DNA from 4 places in the Kocuria sp. LUK genome. Region 4 is predicted to be linked to each of the others. Evidence: riboswitches for the same ligand, from Rfam matches in the RefSeq annotation. Region 4 holds a riboswitch; each other region holds the start of a gene.

Region 1 (4,791 bases), on a different contig from region 4:
CCCGGCGCACCGGGGCGGCCAGGGAGTGGAAGCAGCGCTCCTGCACACGGGCGACGATCTCGGCCGCCACGGACGCGAAGCCCGGGGCCTCGGCCACGACCACCACGCGCCCGGTCCGGCGCACCGAGGCCCCGACGGTCTCGTCGTCGAAGGGCACGATGCTGCGCAGGTCCACGACCTCGAGCGAGCGGCCCTCGGCCTGCGCCGCCGCCGCGGCCGCGAGGGCCGTGGGCACGGAGGGGCCGTAGGTGAGGATCGTCGCGTCCGTGCCCGGGCGCGCCACGACCGCCCGGCCCTCGCGCGGCTCGGGCGCCCGGTCCTCGTAGCGCTCCCGCAGCTCGGCCAGGTCGACCGGGGCCTTGGACCAGTAGAGCTTCTTGGGCTCGAAGAACACCACGGGGTCGTCGGAGTCGATCGCCTCGCGCAGCATGAGGTAGGCGTCCTCGACGGTGGCGGGGGTGAAGACCTTCAGCCCCGGGGTGTGGGCGTAGTAGGCCTCGGAGGAGTCGCAGTGGTGCTCCACGCCGCCGATCCCGCCGGCGTAGGGGATGCGGATGACGATCGGCAGGGTCACGGCGCCGCGGGTGCGGTTGTGCATCTTCGCGATGTGCGAGGCGACCTGCTCGAAGGCGGGGTAGGCGAAGGCGTCGAACTGCATCTCGATCACCGGGCGCATCCGGTTCATCGCCATGCCCACGGCCATGCCCGCGATCCCGGACTCGGCCAGCGGGGTGTCGAAGCAGCGGGTGCGCCCGAAGCGCTGCGTCAGCCCGTCGGTGATGCGGAAGACCCCGCCCAGGGTGCCGACGTCCTCGCCGAAGACGACGACGGCGTCGTCGGCGGACAGCGCGTCGGCCAGGGCGGTGTTCAGCGCCTGGGCGAAGGTCACCGGCTTGCCGGCCGGGGCCTCGGCCGCGGGGGCGGGGGCCTGGAGGGTGCTCACTTCTCGGTCTCCTCTCGGGCGAGCTCGTCCGCCAGGAAGCGCTCCTGCTCGGCGAGCTGCGGGGTCTGCTCCGCGTAGACGTGCCGGAACAGCTCCAGCGGGTCGATCCGCGGCTCGGCGTTCATGCCCTCGCGCAGGGCCGCGGCGACGTCCTCGGCGCGGGCGGCGATGCGCTGCTCCCCGGCGTCGTCGAGCAGCCCCTCCCCGCGCAGGTAGGCGCGCATCCGGGTCACCGGGTCCTTGGCGATCCACTCCTGGACCTCGGCGTCGTCCCGGTAGCGCGTCGCGTCGTCGGCGTTGGTGTGGGCCTGCATGCGGTAGGTGTGGGCCTCCACGAGCAGCGGCTCGGACTCCGAGCGGGCGAGGTCCACGGCACGGCCCAGGGTCGCTAGCACGGCCACGAGGTCGTTGCCGTCCACGCGCTCGCCGGCCATCCCGTACCCCACCGCCTTGTGCGCGAGCGTCGGGGCGGCCGACTGCTGGGACAGCGGCACGGAGATCGCGTAGCCGTTGTTCTGCACGAAGAACACGACCGGCAGCTTGAACACGGCCGCGAAGTTCAGCGCCTCGTGGAAGTCGCCCTCGCTCGTGGCGCCGTCGCCGCACATGGCCAGGACCACGGTGTCCTCGCCCCGCAGCTTCGCGGCGTGGGCGACCCCGACCGCGTGCAGCAGCTGGGTGGTCAGCGGTGTGGACTGGATGCTCACGCGGTGCTCGTGCGGGTCGTAGCCGCCGTGCCACTCGCCCCGGAAGATCGCCATGACCTCCATGGGATCCACGCCCTTGGTCATCACGGCGACGGTGTCCCGGTAGGTCGGGAAGAGCCAGTCGCGCTCCTCGAGGCACAGCGCGGCCGCGACCTGGCAGGCCTCCTGGCCGTGGCTGGAGGGGTAGACCGCCATCCGGCCCTGGCGCACGAGGGCGGAGTTCTGGTCGTTGACCCGGCGCCCCACCACGAGCTTCTCGTAGGCGTCGAGGAGCACGTCCTCGGGCGGCAGCGGGTACTCGTGGCCCGGCTCGGTGCCCTGCTCCTCCGGGGGCCGCAGGCGGCCGGAGGGGTCCACCAGGCGGATCTCGCCCCGGGCGGGGAGCATGTACTGCTCCGGGGTGATGCCGAAGCTCCGGGAGGCGCGCAGGATCGGGTCCTCGGCCCCGCCGAGCGGCTCGGCGTTCTCGACGGTCTGGCTCATGGGTTCCCCCTCGGTCGGTCCCGGGCGCCGTGGCGCGGGAGGCGGGTGGGCGTGACGTGTTCCGTCCGCCAAGTATGCGGAGAAGCTCCGCTTCGTATCCACGCGGTCGGGATATTGCAGAAGATCGGCGTACAGGCGGTATTCCGGATGGACGAAATGTTCTACTGTGGCATGGACCACAAGGATTCGTCCGGGGCCGCCGCCGCGGCCCCGGCGGCCGCCCCGCCGCCCCGCCCCGAAGGAGGCCCCGCCGTGCCCTCGACCCCCGTGCCCCTGGACGAGACCGACCGCAAGATCCTCGCCGAGCTCTCCCGCGACTCCCGCCAGTCGGTGACCGCGATCGCCGCCGCCGTCCACGTCTCCCGCGCCCACGCCTACGCCCGGATCAACCGGCTGCGGGAGGAGGGCGTGATCCTGCGCTACAGCACCGTCATCGACCCGGTGCGGGCGGGGCTGCAGGCCTCGGCCTACGTGACGCTCAAGCTCGAGCAGAACACCTGGCGGGAGCTGTGCGCGCAGCTGCAGGAGATCCCGGCGGTCCACCACATCGCCCTGGTGGGCGGGAACTTCGACGTCATGCTGCTGGTGCGGGCCGTGGACACCGTCCACCTGCGCCAGGTGATCTTCGAGCACGTCCAGCAGCTGCCCGGGGTCGTGGACACCCAGACGTTCCTGATCTTCGAGGACATCGACACCCGCGCCTGAGCCCGTCCTCCCGCGGTGCGTCCTGCGGGCGACGGGACGACGTCACACGGCGTCACCTCCGTCATGTTGCGGTCGCTCCGGGTCCCGGGGGGCCGGGCCGGTAGGTTGGTGCCCGCTTCACGAGACGCGGCTGCCAAGCTCCGACTGGGCCGCGCACCAACCCCATGCTCATCGGGTGGTTCGGATGAGGAAGCGGCCCGCACCCCGGCGGTGGCTCCGCCGGTGACCGGTGCGGGCAAGAGCGAGCGCGAGGAGCACCGCGATGTCCGTCCCTGTGACCCACCACGACCTCTCGACCCGGCAGATCCACGCCGGCGCCGGGACCGACCCGGGCCCGCGCACCCTCACGGTGCCGATCTACCAGTCCGCGGCCTACGAGTTCCCCGACCACGCCACCGCGCGGGAGATGTTCGCCCAGACCCGGCCGGGCTTCACCTACACCCGCACCGGCAACCCCACGGTCGCGGTGCTCGAGCAGCGCGTGGCCGACCTCGAGGGCGGGACCGGGGCCGTGGCCACCGGCTCCGGCCAGGCGGCCGTGGCCGTGGCCCTGCTGGCCCTGCTGGGCCAGGGCGGAGGCAAGCACCTCGTGGCCTCGGAGAAGCTCTACGGCGGGACCGTGGACCTGCTCACCGACTCCTTCGCGGACTGCGGCATCGAGGTCGACTTCGTGGACCCGGCCGTCCCCGGGGCGTGGGCGGCGGCCGTGCGCCCGGACACCCGGGCGTTCCTGCTGGAGTCCATCGGCAACCCGCTGGCCACCCTCCCCGACCTGCCCGGCATCGCCGGCGTCGCCCGCGCGGCCGGGGTGCCGGTCGTCGTGGACAACACCCTGGCCTCCCCGGCGCTGTACCGCCCGCTCGAGCACGGCGCGGACGTCGTGGTGCACTCGGCGACCAAGTTCCTGGGCGGGCACGGCAACGCCCTCGCCGGGGTCGTCGTGGACGGCGGGACCTTCGACTGGAGCGCACGCCCCGGCCGGTGGCCCCAGTTCACCGAGCCCCGGCCCCGCTGGGGCGGGCGCAGCCTGGTCGACCGGTGCGCCGGGGCCAGCCCCTACCTGCACCTGGTGCGCGCCAAGTACGTCCACGACCTCGGCACGACCCTCTCCCCGTTCAACGCCGCCCAGATCCTGCAGGGCACCGAGACGCTCGAGCTGCGCGTGGCCCGCCACACCGCCTCCGCGCTGACCGTGGCCGAGTTCCTCGCCGGGCACCCCGCCGTCGCCCGCGTCCACCACCCCGGCCTGCCCGGGGACCCCGGCGCGGGGATCGCCGCCCGGGACTTCCCGCGCGGCACCGGCTCCGTCTTCTCCTTCGACCTCGCCGCCCCCGACGACGCGGTGGGGCCGTTCGTCGACTCCCTGCGGCTGTTCAAGCTGGTCGCCAACATCGGCGACACCCGCAGCCTCGTGGCCCACCCGGCCGCGATGACCCACTGCCGGCTCACCCCCGAGCAGCGCCGGGCCGGCGGGATCGCCGCGACCACGGTGCGGCTCTCGGTCGGCCTCGAGGCCCCCGAGGACCTCGTGGCCGACCTGCGCCAGGCCCTCGACGCCGTCCTCGACCGCACGCCCCGGAAGGAAGCCCTGCGATGACCGCCACCACCTCCGCGGCGGGCCCCGTGCCCACCGGCGCCCGCGCCCCGGGGTTCACGACCACCGCCGTCCACGCCGGGCAGGCCCCCGACCCGCTCACCGGCGCCGTGATCCCGCCGGTCCACCAGACCTCCACGTTCGTCCAGGACGGGATCAACGTGCTGCGCGGAGGGCACGAGTACAGCCGCGGCTCCAACCCCACGCGCAGCGCCTTCGAGACCCAGCTCGCGGCCCTCGAGCACGGTGAACGGGCGTTCGCCTTCGCGTCGGGGATCGCCGCGGAGGACGCCCTGCTGCGCGCCGTCCTGCGCCCCGGCGACCACGTGGTGCTCGGCGCCGACGGCTACGGCGGCACG
Region 2 (4,791 bases), on a different contig from region 4:
GCGTCGTAGCGGTCACGGATCCGCACGGTCCTCCGGTGTTCGAAGTCGACGCCGCTGAGGTGTTCGATGAACGTGGTGACGAAGTGCTGACGGGTCTGTTCGCCGTCGCTGATGATGTCGATGCCCGCCCGGCGCTGCTCGTCCACGGCCAGGCTCAGCGCATCCCGCTTGCCCTCGCGCAGTTCCTCGCCGTCCAGCTTCCAGGGGGACCACAGCGTCTCGCTTTCCGCGAGCCAGGAGGGCTTGGGCAGGCTGCCGACGACGGTGGTGGGCAACAGGGTGTTCATCGGTGCGTCTCCTTCTCTCGTCCGGAGTGGGCCGCGGCCCACTGCTCCAGGAGGGTCCGGTGCGGCTTCACGAAGTGCTCCTCCGCGAACTTCCCCTGCATGAGGGCCAGCTGACTGCGCTCCTCGCGGTCGTAGCCGATCTGCGTCACCGAGTGGTCCCGACTTCCCAGGCTCGGCCGGTAGATGCGGCCGGCCGCCGCATTGGCGTTGTAGATCTCCGGGCGATAGATCTTCTGGAACGTTTCCATCGTGCTGATGAGACCGATGAGTGCCAGGCTGGAGTAGTCATTGAGGAGATCGCCCCGGAAATAGAACGCCAGGGGTGCCACCGCGCCGCGGGGCATGAAGTAGCGGACCCGCAGTCCCATCTTCTCGAAGTATCGATCGGTCAAGGAGGATTCGTCCTGCCGGTACTCGACCCCGAGGATCGGATGGTGGTTCTCGAGCCGACGATACGTCTTGGTGCTCGAGACGCTGATGCAGATCACGGGCGGCTGGGCGAACCGCTCGCGGTAGGCAGCGGAGTCCAGGAAGTGCGTGAAGAGCTTCCCGTGCAAGGCGCCGAAGTCATCGGGGATGCTGGACCGGGACACCTTCGCGTGGTGTTCCGGCAGCACCACGCTGAAGTCGTAGTCCCGGAGGTAGGACGAGAAGTTGTTCCCCACGATCCCGTCGATGCGCACACCGGACAGCGTGTCGAGGATCTGCACGTCGAGGACCTCGATCAGGGGGAACACCGCGGCGTCGGCGACGTGCACGTCCACGGAGACGATCTCGATCTCCACGGCATAGCGATCCCGGCTGGGATTGTCCCAGTGGGCCAGGTCGTTGAAGCGATTGTTGATCATGGTCAGGGTGTTGCGGAGGTTCTGGCGACGGTTCTCGCCGCGGGCCAGGTTCGCGAAGTTCGTCGTACCCCGGGAACTGGACGACGGGCAGTAGTCCTCGTCGAAGCGGGTCGTGCTGATATCGAACGTGAAGTCGTTCGTCCTGGTGGTCTGCTGCATCGATTCCTCACTGTGGACCGGGGGCCTGCCTTCCGGGTCCGCACTCGTCCCGAACGTCTCTGCCTGCTGCTCGTGCACTGCCCTCCCGAAGGCCGCCTCAGTCATGCTCCTGGCACCCCCGGCGCTGCCCGGACGACGTCGGTCCGGGCCTCCGGGACGCCGGTTCCTCCGGCCGCGGCGGTGACGCGGTGCTGACTGCTCCGGGGCGCGCGGGGATCGCCGGGTGGTGGACGCGCCCGACGGTGGGGTGCCGGGCCAGGTGCTCGGCGACCGTTCGCGCGGTTTGTCCCGTGGCGGCGCCGATGGCCCCGGTGCCGCCCTCCGGGGCCGCCAGCCGGTGCTCGAACACGGCAACCGTGGGGTTGCCCGTGCGGCTGTGGGTGAACCCGGGGGTCTCCAGCCGGAACATCGAGGCGGCCGTGGCGTGATCGGGAAATCGGTAGGACGCCGTCTGGTGGATGGGCACGGCCACCGGCCGGCAGGGGGCCTCGGGCTCGTGGCCGGCGTGGACCTGTTGGGTGGCGTGGTGAGTCATGCGATCCTCCATCGGTCCTGGCGGTAGCACCGTGCCCGCCGGTCCCGGTGTCCCGGGGTCGGCTGGCTGGTTGCTGCGGCGTCGTCGAGCCAGATCTCTCGGCCGCTCTGGATGGTGTGGTCCGCTCATCCCACTCGATGGACGGCTCTGCAGTCCAACGGACGGTGGGGCGGCTGTCACAAAACCACACGTCGCGAAATCTTCGGGCCGGGCGGTCGCGCTCGGCCGATGTCGGGCCGTGTTTGTGACAGGTTGTGACGGCCGGCCGCCCGGCCCTCATCGTGGGCTCGGTGATGTTCCGGCGGAGGACCAGGGCGACGTCGACGGCGTCGTGCGCGGCGAAGACGACGCCCGGCCGGGGGTGGCGTCATCGACGGCGTGGTGAACGGCGTCAACCGGACCCCGGGAGCTGTGCACGGAGCCATCGGATTCGTCCGCCGGCACCGCAGGAGGGCTCTCCCCGGCCGCGCTCCTCAACCGTGGCAACCTGCGGCGTGTGACCGAGCTCGTCCGCACCGGCCCGCTCAGCTGCAGTGCTGGTACGACGCATCCTGCGTCTGCACCGGGCTGCCGCCTCGTGGCGCCCCGCCTCGGGCAGGAGCCTCGCCGGACTCGCCGCCGCGGCGCACTGCAGCGACCAGCCGCACGTGGTCCGTGACTTCCACGCCGTGGCCGGCCAGGCGCCCAGCTCCGCGCCGGGATGTCGTCCGATCCGTACAAGCCGCCGTCCCGGGCCTGGTCCTGGGGTCGAACCATGACCGACCGGAACGACATCACCGCCGCCTCGACCACCGTGCTCGGTGCGGATCCGGGCGAGGGGACCCCGCGGCTGCGCGCCCTGTGGGATGCCGGCCGCGCGGAGGAACACGCCCAGCGCTGCGTTCTGGCCCACTACCTGGCTGATCCGGAACCGCACCTGACTGATGAAGTGCGGTGGGACGAGATCGCCCTGGAGGAGTTCACCCGCCATCGGCCGAACACGACCGTGGGGTGGTGAAGCCGGCGGCATCAGCCGGCAAGAGCGCGACCGCGAGATGTTCCCGGTGCTGCCGGCTTTCCGATTTGCCGGACCCGGTGACCGTAGATCGTTGTGCTGGGGCGAGGAATCGCCGATGGTCATGCATCCGCGGCGTTCGGAAGAGCGACCCGTTCACCGTGGGCGCTCTTGACGGTGCCCACCAGACGGCGCAACCTGAGGTCCCCGTCCGACCGGAGACACCCATGGGCAAGCTGATCTACGCAGCCAACACCTCACTCGACGGCTACCTGGAGGACGAGACCGGCTCCTTCGACTGGTCCGTGCCCGACGAACAAGTGCATGCCTTCTGGAACGAGCACGAGCGGCACATCGGCACCTCCCTCTACGGCCGCCGCATGTACGAGACGATGCGCGTCTGGGAGAGCGACGAGTGGCTGGACACCGAACCGGCCGTCGTGCGCGAGTACGCGCGGATCTGGCGTGACACCGACAAGATCGTCTACTCCTCCACCCTCGACGAAACGTCGACGGCGCGGACGAGCATCGAGCGGCAGTTCCAGCCCGAGGCGGTACGACAGCTCAAGGAGACCTCCAGCATCGACCTGAGCATCGGCGGCGCCACCCTCGCCGCCGAGGCGTTCCGGCACGGACTGGTCGACGAATGCGTGCTGCTGCTGTGCCCCGTGACCGTGGGCGGCGGCAGACCGGCGCTGCCCCGGGGCCTGCGGCTCGACCTCGAACTGCTGGACCACCGCCGCTTCGACAACGGCGTGATCTGTGTGCGCCACGCGGTACGGCACACCGCCTGACACCAGTGGCGGCCATCGCGTGCATCAGGGCTGCCGCACGACCGCGTGCCATGGGAGCTGGACTGATGCCCCCTGACCGTTCTGTGTGGAGCAGGGCGCCGAAGGGTCGGCTCGATCCGCCCCCAGCCTTCCGGCCACCGCACCACCTTCCCGCAGGGTCAGACGGCTCCCCCGGCAACCTCCGGCATCCCCGAGTCGCGGCCGCCGTGGTGGCCACCGTCACCGATGTGCTCGCGAGCCACGAAGTTCTCGAGGTCGAAAAGGTTCTCCGCACGGGCGGCCACGTTCACCAGGGTGGTCATCGAGGCGACCTCCTCGACCTGCTCCTTGAGGAACCAGAGCATGAACTGCTCCCCCAGCGCGTCACCTTCGGCCCGGGCGGCTGCGAACAGGGCCTTGATCTGCTCGGTGACCTCCTGCTCCTGGGACAGTGCCAGGGCGAGGGGCTCACGAACATCGGTGAAGTCGTTGCGCACCTCCCCGACCCCAGGAATGGACAGGGGCAGGTCCCGGTCCAGGATGTACTGGACGATCATCATCGCGTGATTGCGCTCCTCCAGCGACTGCCGGTAGAAGTGCCTCGCCAGCTGCGGCAGATCCTGACTGTCGAACCACACCGCCACCGCAACGTACTGGTGGGAGGCGGCGAACTCGTGGCCCACCTGCCGGGTCAGCAACTCGTTGAAAGTTTCGGAGGCCATCGGTTTCTCCTCGGGACGGGACGAAGACGGAGCATCGGAAGGACCGGGCGCCGGCTCTCCGCGCCGCAACCGCCCGGTCCCCGTGCTGAAGATCTTGACCATGGGCCCACCCTAGCGAGGCGCCTCATCCTGCGGTACCACTCGCTCCTGTGCCATGAACCATGGCATCTGGGCGCGGAGAACGCCGCTGCAGGCGGTGAGCATGCCCAAGGACACACCCCCCCGAGTCGCCCTTCTCAGGGTGCCGCCCCGACACCCGAGGCAATCGGCCGTATGCAAAGAGGACGGCGGGCATCCGTCGACTCTCCTCGACGGCCGCCTCCCGCAGGGGTGCCGGCGGCTGTGGCCGGTGGCGTCCCGTGGGTCGAGGGTCACGCGACCGCCGACGTGTCGTCAGCGTCTTCTCAAGTCCTCGGCGAGCATCACGATGATGCCGCTGGGGCCTCGGACATAGGTGAGCTTGTAGGCGTCCT
Region 3 (4,791 bases), on a different contig from region 4:
CATCGCCCCGATGGTCATCGCGAAGATCGCCGCGTTCGGCCCCAGCCGGGTGCCCACGACGTTCTGCGTGAGGGGCCCGAGGGCCGCGAGCAGGATGATGAACGGGATGGGCCGCACGAAGTTCACGACGACGTTGATCGCCGAGTGCACCGCCCGGTTCTCCAGGATGTTGCCGCGGCGGGTGACGTAGAGCCCGACGCCGACGACCAGGCCGAGCACCCCCGCCAGCAGCAGGGTCGCGGCGACCATGTAGAGGGTCTCCCCCAGCGCGCTCAGCAGCTGGGGCCCGAGCAGGGACCAGTCGTTGGTCACGCCGCCACCTCCCGCACCTCGGTGACCCGGCCCAGCTGCTCGACCACGTCCTGCACGGCCGGGTCCGGGCCGGTCAGCTCGAGGGTCAGCGAGCCGAAGGACTGCTCCTGCAGCACGCTGATCCCCCCGTAGGCGATGGTGAAGCGCACCCCGTGGGCGGCGCCGTCGGAGAGCGGGCCGCCGATGTCGATGCCGTCGCCGACGTCGACGATCACGAGCCGGCCCCGGTGGGCCCGGCGCAGCCGCTCGAGGTCGCGCTCGTCCGGGACGGTGTGCATCACCGAGGACACGAAGCGCCGGGCCGTCTCGGTGCGCGGGCGGGCGAAGATGTCGACGGTGGGGCCGTGCTCCACGACCCGGCCGTCCTGCATCACGGCCACGCGGTCGGCGATCGTGCGCACCACGTCCATCTCGTGGGTGATGATCACGATCGTGATGCCGAGCTCGCGGTTGACCCGCTGGAGCAGCTGGAGGACCTCCTGGGTGGTCTCCGGGTCCAGGGCCGAGGTCGACTCGTCGGCGAGCAGCAGCTCGGGGCTCGTGGCCAGTGCGCGGGCGATGCCGACGCGCTGCTTCTGCCCGCCGGAGAGCTGCTCGGGGTAGTTGCCGGCGCGCGAGGCCAGGCCCACGAACTCCAGCAGCTCCGCGACCCGCTCCCGGCGCCGCTCCTTGTCCCAGCCGGCGCGCTTGAGCGGGTACTCGACGTTGCCGGCCACGGTGCGGGAGGTGAAGAGGTTGAACTGCTGGAAGATCATCCCGATGTCCCGGCGCACCGGGGCGAGCTCGGTCTCGGTGCGCCCGGCGACCTCGACGCCGGCCACGGTCAGGGAGCCGCTGGTGACGGGCTCGAGGCCGTTGATCAGCCGCACGAGGGTGGACTTGCCGGCGCCGGAGTAGCCGATCACCCCGAAGATCTCCCCGCGGTGGACGTCGAGGGTGACGTCGTCGACGGCGCGCACCTCGCGGGCGGCGCGCCCGCTGCCGGTGCGGAAGACCTTGGAGACCTCGCGGAAGGACACGAGCACCTCACCGGGGCGCCCGGGCGGGCCCGGCCGGCCGGGCTCGGCCGCGCTCACTTCTGCTGGTCCTTCAGCTCCTGCTGGTAGCGCTCGGTGAGCTCGCGCAGCTCCTCCTGCTCCAGCTGCAGCGGCACGGCGGTGCCCTTGGTCTCCGTCATCTCCGCGTCGATCACGGGCTGCTCGTGGTAGAGGCCGGCCACCTGCTTCAGGGTCTCGTCGTCGGCGAGCTCCTCGGTCGTGGTGAACAGGTTGACGTAGGCGCGGGAGCCCTCCGCCTCGGGGTCGTCCTGGGCCAGGGCGGACTTCGGGTCGATGTCGGCCCGGGAGAGGAAGTCGTTGTTGATCACGGAGCCGGCGACCGAGTCGAGGGAGAGCACCGTCTGCTCGGCGGAGACCGGGGTGACGCGCACCTTCGAGGCCTCGGTGTCGACGTCGAGCTCCGTGGGGATGAGGGTGTCGCTCGTGAGCTCGATCAGCCCGGCGGACTCGAGCACGATCAGCGCCCGGGAGAGGTTCACGGCGTCGTTGGGGACGGCGATCTCGTCGCCCTCCCGGAACTGCTCCACGGAGTCGTACTGGTTCGAGTACAGGCCCAGGGGGTAGATGGAGGTCGAGCCGACCGGGGTGATGGACCCGCCCGCCGAGTTGTTGTAGTCGGCGAGGAAGGGGATGTGCTGGAACCAGGTCATGTCCACGTCGCCGGACTCGGTGGCCGGGTTGGGCTGGTTGTAGTCGGAGAAGTCGACGTACTCGACGGTGATCCCCTGCTCCTCGGCGAGCTGCTTGAGGGCGTCGTGGGTGGGGTCGGTGCCGACCACCCCGATGGTGACCTTGCCGTCGGCGAGGGCGCCCTCGCCGGAGGACTCCTCGGCGGAGCCGCCGCAGGCGGTGAGGGTGAGGCCGAGGGTCGTGGCCAGGGCGAGGAGGGGGAGGCGCTGCGATCGCATGGGGTGCCTTTCCGTGGATCCGTGATGTGCGGAGGTCAGCAGGGCCGGGGTCCGGCGGCCACGGTCGATCGGCGCGCGGTGCGGAGCGCGGCGGGCGTCGAGCCGTACTTGCCGCCGGCCGTCGTCGGCCGTGGCCGGATGGTTCACCTGGGGCACCCCACTACGGGAGAGGGTTGCCGCCCAGCAAGCCAGGGCTCGGTGCTGGGACTCGTCATCCGGCCGACAGACTAGCACGGCGGGTCCGGTCCCCGTCGCCGGGACCGGTGCGGCCCTCAGCGGGAGAGGAGCGCGCGGGCGAGCCGGCGGGCCCGCTCCTCGGCGGCGAGCACGGCCTCGAGCGTGAGCGGCCCGTCCTCGTCGTGGTCCTCGAGCACGGCGCGCACGGTGTCGACGATCCCGGGGAAGCCGATGCGCCGGGCGTGGAAGGCGTGGACGGCCTCCTCGTTGGCCGCGTTGAACACGGCCGGGAAGGTGCCCCCGCGCTCCCCCGCGGCCTTGATGAGCTCGACGGCGGGGAACGCCGTGGCGTCCAGCGGCTCGAAGGTCCAGGTGGCCGCGCGGGTCCAGTCGCAGGGCCGGGCCGCCCCCGGCACGCGGTGCGGCCAGGCGAGGCCCAGGGCGATGGGCAGGCGCATGTCGGGCGGGGAGGCCTGGGCGAGGGTGGAGCCGTCGACGAACTGGACCATCGAGTGCACGACCGACTGGGGGTGGACCACCACGTCGATGCGCTCGAGCGGGACGTCGAAGAGCAGGTGGGCCTCGAGCACCTCGAGGGCCTTGTTGACCATGGTCGCGGAGTTCGTGGTGACCATCGGGCCCATGTCCCAGGTGGGGTGGCGCAGCGCCTCCTCCGGGGTCACGGCCTCGAGCTCGGCGCGGGTGCGGCCGCGGAACGGCCCGCCGGAGGCGGTGAGCACGAGCCGGTCGACCTCCGCGGCGGTGCCCCCGCGCAGGGCCTGGGCGAGGGCGGAGTGCTCGGAGTCCACGGGCACGATCGCGTCCGGGTCGCCGGTGGCCGCGGCCGCCTCCCGCACGAGCGCCCCGCCGGCCACGAGGGACTCCTTGTTGGCGAGGGCGAGCCGGTGCCCGGCCCGCAGGGCCGCCAGCGTGGGGGCCAGCCCGATCGAGCCGGTGATGCCGTTGAGCACGAGATCGGCGCCCGGGTGGGCGGCGGCCGCAGCGGCGGCGCCGGGGCCGTGGAGGATCTCCGGGCGCCAGGAGCCCGCGCCCGCGGCGCCCGCGCGCTCGGCGATCAGGCCGGCGAGCCGGTCGGCGTCCTCGCCGGTGCCGCTCGTGGCCACGAGCTGCGCGCGGGTCTCGACGGCCTGCTCGGCGAGCAGCTCGAGGCGCCCGGCCCCGGCCGCGAGGGCGACGACCTCGAAGGGGCCGCCCCCGTCCAGGGCCCGGGCGGCGCGCACGACGTCGAGCGCCTGCGTGCCGATGGAGCCCGTGGCGCCCAGCACGGCGATCCGGCGCGGGCCCGCGGCGGCCAGGGCCTGCAGCTCGGGGGTCGGGCGGGTGCGGGGGGCGGCGGGGGAGGTCATGGGTCCCAGTATTCCCCACCCCGGGGCCCTCGCCCGCCGGGGCGGGTGTCGGGTCCGGCCGCCGGGCCCGGGACGACGGCGGGGCCCCGCGCGCCGTCGCCGGCGTGCGGGGCCCCGTGGATCCGGGTGCGGGTGTCAGTGGCGCTTGCGGCCGGTGACGGCTCCCCAGATGAACAGGACGATCAGGGCGCCGACGATCGCGGTGATCCACGTGCCCAGGTCCCAGAAGCTGTCGATGCTGCCGATGCCGATGAGCGAGCCGAGGAAGCCGCCCAGCAGGGCGCCGACGATGCCGAGGACGATGGTGACGATGATGCCGCCGCCCTGGTTGCCCGGCATGATGAGCTTCGCGAGCGCGCCGGCGATCAGGCCGAGGACGATCCAACCGAGAATTCCCATGTCAGTTTCCCTTCGTGTTGCGTGGTCCTGTGCGGTCTCCGGCCCGGAAGCTGTGAACTCCCTGAGCCGCTGACTCCACAGTACCTGAAAGTCAGTGCCCTGTCCTTCACGGATGTGCAACGGCACAGCCCGCCCGGAACGGGGTTCCGGGCGGGCTGTGCGTCGTCCCAGGTGGGAGCGGGTGGGTCAGTGCGAGACGGCCTTCTCGGCGCCGATGCCCGTGAGGGAGCGCACCTCCATCTCGGACTGCTTGACGGGGTCCTCGACGCGCCGCTCCGTGACGGAGCCGATGAAGCCGAGGAGGAAGGACGCCGGGATCGAGACGATGCCCGGGTTCTGCAGCGGGAACCACGCGAAGTCGGCGCCCGGGATCATCGAGGTCTCCGTGCCGGACATCACCGGGGAGAAGATGATCAGGCCCACCGAGATGATCAGGCCGCCGTACATGGACCACACGGCCCCGCGGGTCGTGAAGCCCTTCCAGTACAGGGAGTAGAGGATCGTCGGCAGGTTGGCCGAGGCCGCCACCGCGAAGGCGAGCGCCACGAGGAACGCGACGTTCTGCCCCTG
Region 4 (4,791 bases):
CGCACCCGCCTGCGGGAGGCGCTGGTCGCCGCCGCGGAGGGCGAGCCGTACTACGTCAAGCCCATGGACACCAAGAAGAAGACCTCCGAGCTGCTCGCCGACGGGGAGCTCTCCCACCGCCGCAACGCCCGGGTCTTCCGCCTCTACCGGCCGCACTACGCCAAGCGCTCCCGCCTCTACTACGGGGCCGCGACCGGCGTGCAGATCGAGCTGTGGGAGTTCGGCCGGGACGAGATCCGCCTGCCCGTGGAGAACTCCCTGACCCGCCGCAGCGTCTCCCGCGCCGAGGCCGTGCGCGGGACCGTGGAGCGCTTCGGGCTGCAGTGGGCCACGATCGAGAACATGTTCGCCGACCACGCGAGCGACATCGACTTCGAGATCGACATGGTCTTCTCGTGGGTCGACGGCTCCGACCCCGAGTACCGGCGGGTGCGGGCCTCCTACATGGAGGACGCGGTCGTGGGCGAGGGCGACGACCACGAGGCCCGCTTCCGGCAGGTCGACGAGCTGAAGTACGCGCTGCGCTCGGTGCACATGTTCGCCCCCTGGGTGCGGACCGTCTGGATCGCCACCGACTCGGCGCCCCCGGCCTGGCTGGCCGAGCACCCGCGGGTGCGGATCGTGCGCAGCGAGGAGTTCTTCGAGGACACCTCCGTGCTGCCGATCTACAACTCGCAGGCGGTGGAGGCGCAGCTGCACCGCATCGAGGGGCTCGCCGAGCACTTCCTGTACTCCAACGACGACATGTTCTTCGGCCGCCAGATCGGCCCGTCCCTGTTCTTCTCCCCCGGTGGGGTCACGAAGTTCGTGGAGGCCTCCACCCGCATCGGCCTGGGCGAGGGCCACCCCGAGCGCTCCGGGTTCGAGAACGCGGCCCGGGTCAACCGGAAGCTGCTGTGGGAGCGCTTCGGGCGGATCACCACCCGCCACCTCGAGCACTGCGCCGCGCCGCTGCGCCGCAGCGTGGTCACCGAGCTCGAGGAGGAGTTCCCGGAGGAGTTCCGGCGCACGGCCGCCAGCCGGTTCCGCGCCGCGGGCAACATCTCCGTGACGAACTCGCTCTACCACTACTACGCGCTGCTGGCCGGGCGGGCCGTGACCCAGGACACCGCCCGCACCGCCTACGTGGACACCACGACCGAGGCCGGCCTGCAGCGGATGGAGCGGCTGCTGGCCAAGCGCGGGCTCGACATGTTCTGCCTCAACGACGGCAGCTTCCCGGAGGTCCCCGCCGCCGAGCGCGCCGAGCGGATGCGCGAGTTCCTGGAGCGCTACTTCCCCGTGCCCGCGCCCTGGGAGAAGTAGCCCGGCTCCCCGCCGCGGCAGGGCACCGGCCCGGGACGAGGACCCGCCTCCTCGCCCCGGGCCGGTGCCCTTCCCCGTGCCCGGGCGCCGTTGCCCCGCGGGCAGGACCGGGCGGGCCCCCTGTCGTGGACCGGCACGGGCTCCGGACGCAAGTGTGACGTCATGACGGGCCGGGCCGTGACACGTCGTCGCACGGCTGGGCGCAGGGCGGACCCGGCCCCTAGCGTCGTCCCCGAGAATCATGAGCTCCGGTGCGAAGCCCTGGCTGGCCGGACGGCAACCCTCGACGCTGTAGCGGGGTGCCCCAGGTGAGGATTCGGCCCGTGTCACCACCGCGCGGGTAAGTACGGCGTCTCGTGCGAGCCGCCCGCCCCCAGGGAGATCCCATGACCGTGCCGCGCCCCGTCGCGCCGCCCCCGCCCCACGGCTCCACCTCGGTGGGCCGGTCGCTGCTGCGCAAGAAGCGGGTGCTGTCCTCCGCCTTCGTCGGCACCACCATCGAGTGGTACGACTTCTACCTCTACGGCACCGCCGCCGCGCTGGTGTTCAACAAGCAGTTCTTCCCCTCCGACTCGGAGCTGGGCTCGCTGCTGGCCTCGTTCGCGACCTTCGCCATCGCGTTCTTCGTCCGGCCCCTCGGCGGGATCGTCGCCGGCCACCTGGGCGACCGGATCGGGCGCAAGGCGCTGCTGGTGGCCTCGCTGCTGACCATGGGGGTGGCCTCGACCCTGATCGGCGCCCTGCCCACGTTCGCGACCGCCGGCTGGTTCGCCGTGGCCGCCCTCGTGGCCCTGCGCCTGCTGCAGGGGCTCTCCGCCGGGGCCGAGTGGGGCGGATCCGCCCTGCTGTCCGTCGAGCACGCCCCCGCGTCCCGCCGGGGCCTGTTCGGCAGCTTCACCCAGATCGGCTCGGCCGCCGGGATGCTGCTGGCCACCGGCGCGTTCGCCCTGGTGCAGCTGCTGCTGACGGACGAGCAGTTCCAGGCCTTCGGCTGGCGCCTGCCCTTCCTCGCCAGCGCCCTGCTCGTGGCGATCGGGCTGCTCATCCGCCTCGGGGTGGACGACGCCGAGGAGTTCCGCGAGCTGCGCGCCCGCGACGAGGTCGCCACCTCGCCCGTGCGCCAGGTGCTGCGCGAGGGCCGCCGCGGGGTGCTCGTGACCATCGGGCTGCGCACCGTCCAGCCCGCCATGTACTCCGTGCTGACCGTCTACACCCTCACCTACCTCGCCGACCGGCGCGGGGACTCCTCCGCGGGGCTGATCGCGATCCTCGTCGCCTCGGCCGTGGGCCTGGCCTCGGGACCGTTCTGGGGCTGGCTCTCGGACCGCTGGGGCCGGCGCCGGCTCGCGGTGGTCTCCGCCGCGGCGACCGCCGTGCTGATCTGGCCCTACTTCCTGTTCCTGGACCTCGGCCCGCTCGTGCTGCTGCCCCTGGTGTACCTGGTGGTCATGAACTGGCTGCACGACTCGATCTACGGCCCGCAGGCGGCGTGGTTCGCCGAGCAGTTCCCGGTGCACCTGCGCTACAGCGGGGTGTCCCTCGGCTACCAGGTCGGCACGATCGTCTCCGGCGGGATGACCCCGTTCATCGCCGCGGCCCTGCTGGCCCTCGGCGGCGGCAGCCCGTGGCTGATCTGCGCCTACGTGGGCGTGCTCGCCGCGCTGAGCGTGGTCGCGGCCCTGGCCGCGGCCGACCCGGTGACGGATCCGGCGTCCGCGCCGGGGTCCGGGCCGGGGTCCGCGTCGGGGTCGGGCCCCGCCCCCGACGCCCCCGCGGCCGGGACCCCCGCCGGCCGCACCGCCCCCGGGGCCGCCGGCGGTCCCGGACGACCCGAGGAGGCCGCCGATGCCCTCGTCTGAGCCCCGCCCCCTGCTCCTGAACGCCTTCGAGATGGCCGTGCCCGTGCACCAGTCCCCCGGGCTGTGGCGCCACCCCGAGGACCGCTCCCGGGACTACACCTCCCTCGCGCACTGGACCCGGCTCGCGCGCACGCTCGAGGACGGCGGGTTCCACGGGATCTTCTTCGCCGACGTCCTGGGCCAGTACGACGTCCACGGCGGCAGCGGGGACGCCGCGGCCCGCGGCGGGGTGCAGTTCCCGATGCTCGACCCCCTCCTGCTCGTGCCGGCCCTCGCGGCCGTCACCGAGCGGATCGGCTTCGGCGTGACCGCCTCGGTCAGCTACGAGCACCCGTACGCCCTCGCCCGGCGGCTGAGCACCCTGGACCACCTCACCGGCGGGCGGGTGGCGTGGAACATCGTCACCTCCTACCAGGACTCCGCCGCCCGCAACCTCGGCCAGGACCGCCAGGTGCCCCACGACGAGCGCTACGACCGGGCCGAGGAGTACCTCGACGTGGTCTACCGGCTGTGGGAGTCCTCCTTCGACGACGACGCCGTGGTCGCCGACCCCGCCGCCGGCGTCTACGTGGACCCCTCCCGGGTGCGGGGCATCGGCCACGAGGGCGAGCGCTTCAGCGTCCCGGGCCCCGCCCTCGTGGAGCCCTCGCCGCAGCGCACCCCGCTGCTCTTCCAGGCGGGGGCCTCGACCCGGGGCCGGGCCTTCGCCGCCAAGCACGCCGAGGCCGTGTTCTTCAGCGGCCCCACCGCCGAGCAGACGGCCGGGTGGGTGCGGGCCGTGCGGGCGGAGGCCGCCGGCCGGGGCCGGGACCCGCGGCGGGTGAAGGTCTTCTCCAACGTCAACGTCGTCGTCGCGGACACCGACGCCGAGGCCCTGGCCCGGCTCGAGGACTACCGCCGCCACGTGGACGTCGAGGCGGCCCTGGCGCTGTTCGCCGGCTGGACGGGGGTGGACCTCTCCGGGGCCGACCCGGACGAGCCGCTGGAGCACGTGACCACGGACGGCAACCGGTCGGCCCTGGCGTCGTTCACCACGCTGGACCCGGACCGGGTGTGGACCCCGCGGCTGCTGGCCGAGTTCGTGAGCATCGGCGGGCGCGGGCCCGTGCTGGCCGGCTCCCCCGCCACGGTCGCCGACGGGCTGGAGCGGTGGGCGCGGGTGGCCGACGTCGACGGCTTCAACGTCAACGCCGCCGTGCGGCCGGGCGACTTCGAGCGCTTCGCCCGCCTGGTCAGCCCGGAGCTGCGCCGCCGCGGCCTGCTGGAGGAGCCCGCCCCGGGGGCCACGCTGCGCGAGACGGTGCTGGGCGAGGGGCCGCGGCTGGCCCCCGACCACTACGGCGCCGGGTTCCGCCCGGTGCCCGCGGCGCGCTAGCGCACCCGCAACGGGCCCGGCCCCGGACCCCGCAGGAGAGCGGGGTCCGGGGCCGGGCCCGCGCCGGAGGGTCTCAGGCCTCGCGGATCGCCCGGCCGAGCGCGTCCAGCACGAACGCCGCCGACTCCTCGGTGGCGTTGGGGCCCATGAGCCCGATCCGCCACACGCTCGAGGCGTGCTCCTTGACCCCGGCGCCGATCTCGAGGGAGAAGTGCTCGAGCAGGTGGGCGCGCACGCGCGCGGAGTCCACGC

Evidence for each region. A riboswitch is a leader RNA that binds a small molecule or an ion and turns the genes downstream of it on or off. The one in region 4 is predicted to bind S-adenosylmethionine.
Region 1: another riboswitch for S-adenosylmethionine. It lies ahead of LQU92_RS14025 (O-acetylhomoserine aminocarboxypropyltransferase/cysteine synthase family protein); the one in region 4 lies ahead of LQU92_RS09435 (MFS transporter).
Region 2: another riboswitch for S-adenosylmethionine. It lies ahead of LQU92_RS01285 (PLP-dependent transferase); the one in region 4 lies ahead of LQU92_RS09435 (MFS transporter).
Region 3: another riboswitch for S-adenosylmethionine. It lies ahead of LQU92_RS07515 (MetQ/NlpA family ABC transporter substrate-binding protein); the one in region 4 lies ahead of LQU92_RS09435 (MFS transporter).

The regions. Positions count from the first base shown of each region.
Region 1 covers NZ_JAJMZI010000008.1:41,759-46,549, forward strand. The annotation lists gene LQU92_RS14010 (alpha-ketoacid dehydrogenase subunit beta) at 1-943, opposite strand, end outside; gene pdhA (pyruvate dehydrogenase (acetyl-transferring) E1 component subunit alpha) at 940-2,133, opposite strand; gene LQU92_RS14020 (Lrp/AsnC family transcriptional regulator) at 2,386-2,838, shown strand; SAM riboswitch class IV at 2,954-3,086, shown strand; gene LQU92_RS14025 (O-acetylhomoserine aminocarboxypropyltransferase/cysteine synthase family protein) at 3,101-4,435, shown strand; gene LQU92_RS14030 (cystathionine gamma-synthase) at 4,432-4,791, shown strand, end outside.
Region 2 covers NZ_JAJMZI010000001.1:282,338-287,128, forward strand. The annotation lists gene LQU92_RS01275 (methionine synthase) at 1-287, opposite strand, end outside; gene LQU92_RS01280 (DUF1852 domain-containing protein) at 284-1,294, opposite strand; gene LQU92_RS01285 (PLP-dependent transferase) at 1,392-1,829, opposite strand; SAM riboswitch class I at 1,835-1,947, opposite strand; gene LQU92_RS01290 (hypothetical protein) at 2,584-2,826, shown strand; gene LQU92_RS01295 (dihydrofolate reductase family protein) at 3,051-3,617, shown strand; gene LQU92_RS01300 (ferritin) at 3,776-4,318, opposite strand; gene LQU92_RS01305 (VOC family protein) at 4,712-4,791, opposite strand, start outside.
Region 3 covers NZ_JAJMZI010000003.1:429,653-434,443, reverse strand. The annotation lists gene LQU92_RS07525 (methionine ABC transporter permease) at 1-249, opposite strand, end outside; gene LQU92_RS07520 (methionine ABC transporter ATP-binding protein) at 309-1,388, opposite strand; gene LQU92_RS07515 (MetQ/NlpA family ABC transporter substrate-binding protein) at 1,385-2,278, opposite strand; SAM riboswitch class IV at 2,378-2,494, opposite strand; gene dxr (1-deoxy-D-xylulose-5-phosphate reductoisomerase) at 2,551-3,822, opposite strand; gene LQU92_RS07505 (GlsB/YeaQ/YmgE family stress response membrane protein) at 3,958-4,221, opposite strand; gene LQU92_RS07500 (cation acetate symporter) at 4,408-4,791, opposite strand, start outside.
Region 4 covers NZ_JAJMZI010000004.1:320,339-325,129, reverse strand. The annotation lists gene LQU92_RS09440 (stealth family protein) at 1-1,305, shown strand, start outside; SAM riboswitch class IV at 1,543-1,658, shown strand; gene LQU92_RS09435 (MFS transporter) at 1,692-3,164, shown strand; gene LQU92_RS09430 (LLM class flavin-dependent oxidoreductase) at 3,151-4,539, shown strand; gene LQU92_RS09425 (alanine--glyoxylate aminotransferase family protein) at 4,613-4,791, opposite strand, start outside.